Regions from separate parts of the Lysinibacillus sp. K60 genome, predicted to be linked through region 3. Evidence: riboswitches for the same ligand, from Rfam matches in the RefSeq annotation. Region 3 holds a riboswitch; each other region holds the start of a gene.
The links. Region 3 has a riboswitch for thiamine pyrophosphate ahead of HCH28_RS13935 (phosphomethylpyrimidine synthase ThiC). Riboswitches for the same ligand answer to the same signal wherever they lie in the genome.
Positions count from the first base shown of each region.

Region 1: another riboswitch for thiamine pyrophosphate. It lies ahead of HCH28_RS20515 (ABC transporter substrate-binding protein); the one in region 3 lies ahead of HCH28_RS13935 (phosphomethylpyrimidine synthase ThiC).
Region 2: another riboswitch for thiamine pyrophosphate. It lies ahead of thiM (hydroxyethylthiazole kinase); the one in region 3 lies ahead of HCH28_RS13935 (phosphomethylpyrimidine synthase ThiC).
Region 4: another riboswitch for thiamine pyrophosphate. It lies ahead of thiW (energy coupling factor transporter S component ThiW); the one in region 3 lies ahead of HCH28_RS13935 (phosphomethylpyrimidine synthase ThiC).

Region 1 is NZ_JAASJR010000012.1:10,665-12,870, reverse strand. It holds gene parC (DNA topoisomerase IV subunit A) at 1-401, shown strand, start outside; TPP riboswitch at 510-620, shown strand; gene HCH28_RS20515 (ABC transporter substrate-binding protein) at 774-1,769, shown strand; gene HCH28_RS20510 (thiamine-binding protein) at 1,771-2,061, shown strand; gene HCH28_RS20505 (ABC transporter permease) at 2,061-2,206, shown strand, end outside.
Region 2 is NZ_JAASJR010000004.1:182,388-184,593, forward strand. It holds gene mbcS (acyl-CoA synthetase MbcS) at 1-928, opposite strand, end outside; TPP riboswitch at 1,119-1,216, shown strand; gene thiM (hydroxyethylthiazole kinase) at 1,301-2,068, shown strand; gene thiD (bifunctional hydroxymethylpyrimidine kinase/phosphomethylpyrimidine kinase) at 2,056-2,206, shown strand, end outside.
Region 3 is NZ_JAASJR010000005.1:435,126-437,331, forward strand. It holds gene HCH28_RS13930 (AEC family transporter) at 1-863, shown strand, start outside; TPP riboswitch at 924-1,038, shown strand; partial or broken gene HCH28_RS13935 (phosphomethylpyrimidine synthase ThiC) at 1,179-1,652, shown strand; gene HCH28_RS13940 (catalase) at 1,874-2,206, opposite strand, start outside.
Region 4 is NZ_JAASJR010000001.1:576,903-579,108, forward strand. It holds gene HCH28_RS02805 (VWA domain-containing protein) at 1-84, shown strand, start outside; gene thiW (energy coupling factor transporter S component ThiW) at 402-902, opposite strand; TPP riboswitch at 997-1,104, opposite strand; gene HCH28_RS02815 (MFS transporter) at 1,171-2,206, opposite strand, start outside.

The DNA.
Region 1 (2,206 bases), on a different contig from region 3:
AAACAGGCGGTGTGAAAGGGATCACACTAAAAGATGGAGAAGCCTTAGTTGGCGTCAATGTATTACAGCCTGATGTTACCCAATATGTAGTGATTGTGACACAGCGTGGGGCCGTGAAGAAAATGAATGTCGCTGAAGTTGAAGTAGCAGGTCGTGCAAAACGTGGACTAAAAGTATTAACAGAGTTAAAAGCAAACCCTCACCGAATTGTGGCAGTTGTTCAAGCAACAGACGGGGAGCAGGTTGTGATTGAAACTGAAAAAGGTGTTCAAGAGGTGATTGACGTGCAAGCATTGTCTCGTGCGGATCGCCATTCCAACGGTTCATTTAAAGTAGATATTGCAACAGATGGGGCAATCTCTCATGTTGTCACAGCCAAAAAAGAACAGAAACCAAGCTAAAAGAATGCCCAGTCTCTTAGGAGTGCTGGGCTTTAAGCTCATTTCAAAAATAGCACCTTGTCATTTAAGTGAAACTATGGGTATAATAATCATCGAAAAGTTCATAGCGAAAGAATGTAGGGGGGCTAGTAATTGCTAGCTGAGATTGTGTCCGATAGACGCTGACCCTTTGAACCTGATTTGGCTCGTACCAGCGTAGGGAACATCTATTCAAAAAAGCAAAGTTTTGAAGATTGATTGCGATACGTCTGGGAGGAATCCTAGGCGTTTTTTTATGTTTCAAGCAACAGCTTGCCAACATTGTATACGCTTTCTTCTGGTGACAACATTCATTCATGAACACTTTCATATTACAAACTGGGAGGCTTTCGCATGAAAAAATGGTTATTTATTCTAATGGTAGCACTATTAACATTAGCAGGCTGTAGTGACAAGGAGGATAAGCAGGCTGCTGACAAGCTGAAAAAGGTGTCTGTGGTACTGGATTGGACGCCGAATACAAATCATACAGGACTATATGTTGCAAAAAAACTCGGTTATTTTGAGGAACAGGGCTTAGATGTTGATATTATTATGCCTGGTGAGGCGGGTGCAGATCAGCTTGTTGCTTCTGGAAAGGCGGATTTTGGCGTGAGCTATCAGGAAGGCATAACACAGGCACGAGTACAGAATGTGCCGCTGGTCTCAATCGCAGCAATTATACAGCATAATACATCTGGCTTTGCTTCTATTGCTTCAAAGGGCATTACATCGCCGAAGGATTTTGAAGGTAAAACCTATGGTGGTTGGGGTGCGCCATTAGAGCAAGCCGTCTTACAATCACTAATGCAAAAAGAAAAGGCAGATATTAATAAGCTAGATATTGTCAATGCAGGGGATTTAGATTTCTTCACAATGATGGAAAAAGACATTGATTTTGCTTGGATTTATTATGCATGGACTGGTATTGAGGCTGAGCTGCGTGGGGAAAAGATTAATATGCTATATCTTACAGATTATAGTGATCAATTAGATTATTATACGCCCGTTTTAGCTACAAATGAAAAAATGATACAGGACAACCCCGATGTAGTCAAAGCCTTTGTGGCAGCGGCAGCGAAGGGCTATGAATACGCAAGTGAAAACCCAAGTGAAGCGGCGGATATTTTAATCGAAGCGGCCCCTGATTTAGATAAAGCGTTAGTGCATAAAAGTCAGGAATGGCTGGCTGATAAATACCAGGATGATGCCAAGCAATGGGGAGAGCAAAAGCTTTCTGTGTGGGAAAATTATGCGAAATGGATGTCTAGCAATCAAGTACTAGAGGGCGAATTTGATGCGAAAAAAGCCTTTACTAATGAGTTCTTACCTAAAAAGGAGGGCAAATAAGATGGCAAATTCATTAATCAGTGTACAAATCATTCCGAAGACAGAGAAATATGAAGATGTGATACCGTATGTAGATGCAGCAATTGCGGTGATCGATGCTTCTGGGGTGAAATATGAGGTTCATCCATTGGAAACAACGATGGAGGGTGAGCTTTCAACATTGCTCCAAATCATTGAAAAAATGAATGAGAAGATGATCGAGCTTGGTGCCATCAATGTCATTACACAAGTGAAAATTTTATATCAGCCAACGGGGATTACGATGGATACATTAACGGAGAAATATCAGTAATGAAACATGCATTACACAAGGGAAGGACGATAATTTTTATCGCCTTCCTCTTATTCATATGGGAACTAATCGTGCGGTTCGCTGAAGTTCCTCATTGGTTATTACCCGCACCCAGTAGTATTTTGTCGGAGTCCATCCAGTCGTA
Region 2 (2,206 bases), on a different contig from region 3:
CCAAGAATACTCTAATGACCTCACTATTTAATGGCTCACCAGCTGATACAGCTTGGCGAATTGCACTTAAATCATACTCATGTAAATTATCAAGCGCTGCCATAAAACGATATTCAGTTGGTGTACAGCATAGTACATTGATTTTGAATCTCTGAAGCAATGCTAAATAAGAAGATGCTTCAAATTTACCTTTGTAGACAAATGCAGTAGCACCACTGCCTAAAGTAGCCAGAAACGGACTCCATATCCATTTTTGCCAGCCTGGTGCTGCAGTCGCCCAAACAATATCATTTTCTTGTACACCCAACCAATGTGGTGCTGTTGTTCGTAAATGAGCATAGCCCCAACTATGAGTATGCACTGCTGCTTTTGGATTTCCTGTTGTTCCACTTGTATAGGCTAAAAATGCATTGTCTGTGCTTTTTGTTGGGATAGGATTTATGTAGGTTGTAGATTGATTATACATTTTTTCAAGTATGTTCTGCCAAGGTTTATGTGCATTCCCTATGACAAATTGTTGGATGTCTTGTAAATTCCCCACTTTATCGAACTGTTCAATATAGGGTTCAAATGCAATAACCGCTTTAGCATTTGCATGACGAATTCGATACTCAATATCCTTTGTTCTTAACATTTCAGAACTTGGAATAATAGTTAAACCTGCTTTTAATGCAGCAATATACACAATATATGCTTCCACTGAACGGGGTACCATCACTAAAATGACATCACCTTTCTTTAAACCTTGCTTGGTGAATACATGTGCTGCTTGATTCGCTTTTTCCAATAAATGTGCATATGTAATACATTGGATGTCTTGGTTTTCTTCATAAATGATTAAAGCATTTTTGGTTGCATCCTGAGCATATTTTTCAATTTCCTCTACTATGTTATACCATTCTGGTGCAACTAAATCTTGTCTTTTCATGGCAATTGCCCCCTTTTGTTATGACACATTATAAAACTCTTTTTTCAGCATTTTCAATGGTTTGTGTTTAATTTCGGTAAAGTCATGACAACTATCATACTCTCCTATATGGCATCGGTCACATTTTATCTATAGGAAAACTTGCTATTGAATACAAATGAAAAGTATGGTACATTTTGGTCAACTAAAAGCAAGATTGCAGGGGGACTCGCAAGAGTTGAGAAGGTAAAACCTGACCCTTTGAACCTGTTAGTTAATACTGACGTAGGGAGCAATAAACATCTTTTTTCAGATGAAAGGCTCTTTTCGTGCATTTTTACACAAAAAGAGCCTTTTTTGCATGCTTACGTCCATCCCTTAAGGAGGACTACAATGATTTTTCAAACAATTCGTCAACAACAACCACTTATCCATTGTATTACCAATTATGTAGTGGCAAATTTTCAAGCAAATGGTTTATTAGCGATAGGTGCTTCACCAGTAATGACCGATGACTGCCAAGAGGTAGAGGAGATGGTAGCCATTGCTCAAGCATTATTAATTAATATTGGAACACTTAATAATCGCACAAAAAGTGCCATGTTATTAGCAGGTGAAAAAGCCAATATACTTGATATTCCTGTTGTTTTAGATCCTGTCGGAGTTGGAGCCACAACTTACCGTAAGGAAACCGTAAAATATTTACTTGAAAACATACAATTTGCCGTTATTCGCTGTAATCTCGGCGAGCTAGCAGCAATAGCTGGTGTAAATTGGCAACAAAAAGGTGTCAATAGTGGTCATGGCACTATCGCTATGGAAGCAGAAGCCGTATCATTGGCTCAACGCTATCAATGCATTGTTATTGTCACAGGAGAACGCGATTTTATAACTGATGGCAAGCATAGTCAATGGATCGCTGGTGGTCATCCACAAATGACGGAAGTAACGGGTACAGGTTGTTTACTTAGTGCAATTTGTGGCGCAGCCTATAGTGTAAGCCATAACCCTTACCAACAATTAATAGAAACACTTACTTACTATAAAAAAGCAGGTGTACTGGCATCAGCATTTACTGCAGACATTGGTGATTTTCAAATAGCCTTACTCAATGCTATACATCGCTTATCAAAGGATGGTGTAGCTTCATGCATATTGTAACAACAATCGCTGGCTCAGATAGTGGTGGTGGCGCGGGTATACAGGCTGATTTAAAAACATTTCAGGAATTAGAAGTGTTTGGTACTTCTGTGATTACTGCTTTAACTGCTCAAAATACTTTGGGTGTAACAGGTGTTT
Region 3 (2,206 bases):
CTATCCTACAAAAGAAATTTCGCTTTAATTTAAAAGCATTGTCTCAGCTTATTACATATTGCTTTATGCCGGCAGCTGTTTTTGTAAATTTATATGAAACACATGTGGAGTTATCGGTACTGGGAGAGGTCGGATTATTTATTATACTCTTTATAGGTAGTCAAATGTTACTCAGTCATTTTATGGCAAAAGGGCTAGGTTTAGCTAGAACAGAGGCAGCTGTCTTTAAAAATAGTGTGGTGCTTATTAACTCTGGCAATTACGGTATTCCAGTTGCTCAAATGATATTTGCCACGCAACCTATTGGAGTAGCCATTCAGGTCATGCTCGTAATCTTTCAAAATATGACTACGTATACATATGGATTATACAATTTAATTTCTTCTACAAAGTCGGGTATGACAATCATCAAGGATTTCTTTAAAATGCCTATTATTCATGCGCTGATTATAGGTGCCGCTATGAACTATTTTGGTATCGGTATTCCACAGTTTATCAAAATACCAGTAGAACATGTGGCAGATGGATTTATTGCTGTGGCCTTAATTACTTTAGGTGCGCAATTATCACAACTAGAGATGAAATCAATGTTTAATAAAACCGTCATTATCAGCTGTTTTACGCGATTAATTATTGGACCATCTGTTGCATTAGCCATTATTTATATATTGGGATTAGATGGAGTCGTCGCACAATCACTGTTTATAGCTAGTGCCTTTCCAACATCCCGTAATAGTTCTAGTCTAGCATTGGAATATGATGTAGAATCAGCAACAGCCGCGCAAGCTGTTTTATTTTCTACCATTGTAAGCTGTATAACTGTAACCATTGTGATCTATTTTGCGGAAGTATTATTTACCTAGTAAGATAAAAAATAACTTCCATCTCTTAGTATTATCTGCTACACTAGCATCAAACTAAATAGTATTAACTAGGGGAGTCTGATGAGTCAGGCTGAGAGGGAAACGCTACGAAGTTTCTTGACCCTTTGGACCTGATCTGGCTCATACCAGCGTGGGAAAGTTAAGAAGCTATTGCAGAGTATGCAATCAATAGACCTTTACATTCGTGGCCGGATCCAAATAATTATTTTGGATTCGGCCTTTATTTTTTGGATTGTTGGGGTGAGCTAGAATCGGTCCTTATATCAAAATAAATTTAAGGGAGAGAAGTAGCTCATGTCAGCAATTAGTGAAAAGAATATTACCATTATGTCTAGCTTTGAAGGAAGCAAAAAAGTATATGTGGAAGGATCACGCCCAGATATTCTAGTACCTATGCGAGAAATTGCATTAAGTCCGACAACAGGCAGTTTTGGAAATGAAGAAAATGCTCCTATTCGAGTATATGATACGAGTGGGCCCTATACAGATCCAGCCTACCAAGTAGATATTACGAAAGGTTTACCTGCCTTACGAAATGCATGGATTCAAGAGCGAGGGGATGTAGAAGCATATGAGGGACGCTCCATTAAACCGGAGGATAATGGCTTTCGTCATGTTGATGACCCGCGTATTCAAGAAAATGTCTTCCCTGAGTTGACGAGAAAGCCTTTGCGTGCTAAAAAAGGTAAAAATGTGACACAGCTTCACTATGCACGAAGGGGGATTATAACGCCTGAAATGGAGTTTGTAGCGATTCGTGAAAATATGAATGAAAGATAAGGATTTGAATACGACTGAAGCGATCCATCAAGGTATGAAGGAAAAGGCAGAGGAGTTTAAAAAAGCAGGCAGTCGAATTTACCAATAATGAAAGAAAAGGCTTATGTCAAAAAATAGACATAGGCCTTTTTTAATCAAAAAACTCCATGTGAATAGTGGATTCACATGGAGTAAAAGTTGGATTTGGATATCAATAATAAAGTGGAATATTAAACGTTTGTTGGTTGTTTTACATATGGGTTTGTAAGGTCCATACCTTCTAATGAAAGACCCATCGCTTTTGCGACACCTTCACCATATGCTGGGTCAGCTAGATAGCAGTGAAGAATGTGACGGCGTTTGATGAATTCTTCAACAGAAGCCATATCATTCGCTGTATTTTCAAATAGACGTTGTTGCTCTTCCACCGTCAATAGACGGAATAGCTTACCTGGTTGCTCAAAGTAATTATTATCGTCTTCACGGAAGTCATGAATACCTGCATGACCATCAATGCGTAATTCAGGCTCTTTATGGTCTAAATTATGCTCCCACTCGCCATA
Region 4 (2,206 bases), on a different contig from region 3:
GAGCCGCTGGTTGAGGAAAAAACTCTACAGGCAGAAGACACAAATGTAGCACATTTGTTAAAAGGCATGAAAAAACGATCTTAAAATAGAGGAAGCAGCAGTGCAAACTTAATAGTTTTGCACTGCTTTTTTATATTGTTTGAATAGAGAGTTGTCCCCTTTGTTAGAGCGGGTAAGATGATCTAAAAAGTGGGCTCTTTGCTCATAAGGAGAGAAAGGCGCTCTAAGTTGAGTCATTGCCGCTCATAAAGAGTAGAAAAGCGCTCCAAGTAGAGCCATTGCCGCTCATAAAGTGGAAAAAGGCGCTCTAAGTAGAGGTATTCTCGCTCATAAAGGGAAGAAAAGCGCTCTAACTAAAGTCATCACCGATCATAAAGAGAGATAAAACCCTCCAATCCCTCTCAATAAAGAGAAGAATTAAACCTCTTTACTAGCTCTGTTTTACGCATGCTACTCGCAACCATTACACCTAAAATGGCGCCGATTGTACTTGATGTTAAAAAGGCTGGTAGGAAGAAGAATGCTGCTACAGATGTTCCCATGAATAATTTTGCGTAAGGGACGGCAATAAGTGAAGCCAGAATGCCAGTTCCGATAACTTCTCCGATACCAGCTAACCACATCTTATTGCTATATTTATAGGCAAGGGCAGCACAGAACGCACCGATGATACTACCAGGGATAGCTAGTAGAGAGCCTGTTCCAGTAAAAATACGAATGATGGCAGTGACAAAGGCAACTATAACTGTTGGTACGGGTCCAAGTATAATCGCTCCTATCACATTAATAGCATGCTGAACGGGGTAAGCACGTGCGATTCCTGTTGGGATGGATACGAAAGTAGAGCCTGCAACAGCAACGGCTACTAATAAAGCCATGACTGTTAATTTACGAATTGACATAAAGTTCACTCCTTTTGGTAAAGTTGGTGAGGAAAAATAAAAAGGCCACCCCCTTTAAACAATAGGAAGCGGCCTTGCATGTATATAGTGACAACAGCAAGTAGCGCCACTTCCCTCCGCTAGTGTGAACTAGATCAGGTTCAAAGGGTCCGTATATTACCATATACGTCTCAGCCTTTTAAAGACTCCCCTAGTGGTTAAGATTATTCAATTTAGTGAATCAACAATAATGTAACATACTGTTAAAAATAGTCAATGATTTTTCAGACTATTTTGGATCGGGATGCATTAAATGAGGTGCTTTTTTCACTGTCCAGATGAGCGCAAGGAAGAAACAAGCTAATAATATGATAGAACCAAAAATATAGGGGCTATTCATATTCCAATCAAATAATAAACCTGCCAAAGCAGGTCCAATCATATTCCCAAGGCTCATATAGGCATTATTCAAGCCCGCAGCAAATCCCTGCTCTTTTTCTGCAAGTTTTGAGATGAGTGTATTAACAGCTGGGCGAATTAATGTCGTTGCTGTAGAGAAAATTGTTGCTACAACTAATATAAGGGCAAAGCCAGAAACAAATAATATTAAGAAAATAGCAACGGATGCAATAAACAAATTAACTAGTACTACTTTCATTTCACCATAACGATTGAACAGTGGTGTAATAATAAACATTTGTACTACTACTCCAAAAGCACCACCAACAACTAATATAATCGCTATATCTACAGGTGTGTAATTAAACTTTTCTGTCACAAATAATGACAATGTCGTTTGGAAATTTGCAATTCCAAACGAGAACACCAGCATAATTATGAGCATAACAAAATAAGGCATATGTATGGAACGAGCCATTTGCTTCGCCAGATTGTCTTGCTTTTGTTTCTGTTGCGCAGTGTTTGGTTTGGTAGAAGGTAATAAAAAGTAAGATAAAATAGATGCTACAATGGCTGCAGCTCCAGCTGTGAAAAATGGGAAATGTAAGCTTACCTTTGCTAAAAAGCCTCCAATACCAGGTCCAATCATAAAGCCAAGAGACATGGCGGCACCCAACATCCCCATACCTTTCCCGCGTTCTTCATAGGTTGTGACGTCAGCGACAAAAGCCATAATAGGAGGTGCAACAAATGCGGAACCTAGACCACCTAAAAATCTTGCTAAAAAGAGCATCCATACATCTGTAGCAAGGCCAAATCCGATTTGAGCAAGACCCGTTACGATAAGACCGAAAATAATTAAATTTTTTCGACCGTACTGATCTGAAAGATTCCCAGCAATAGGAGAAAATACGAATTGAGCTAAG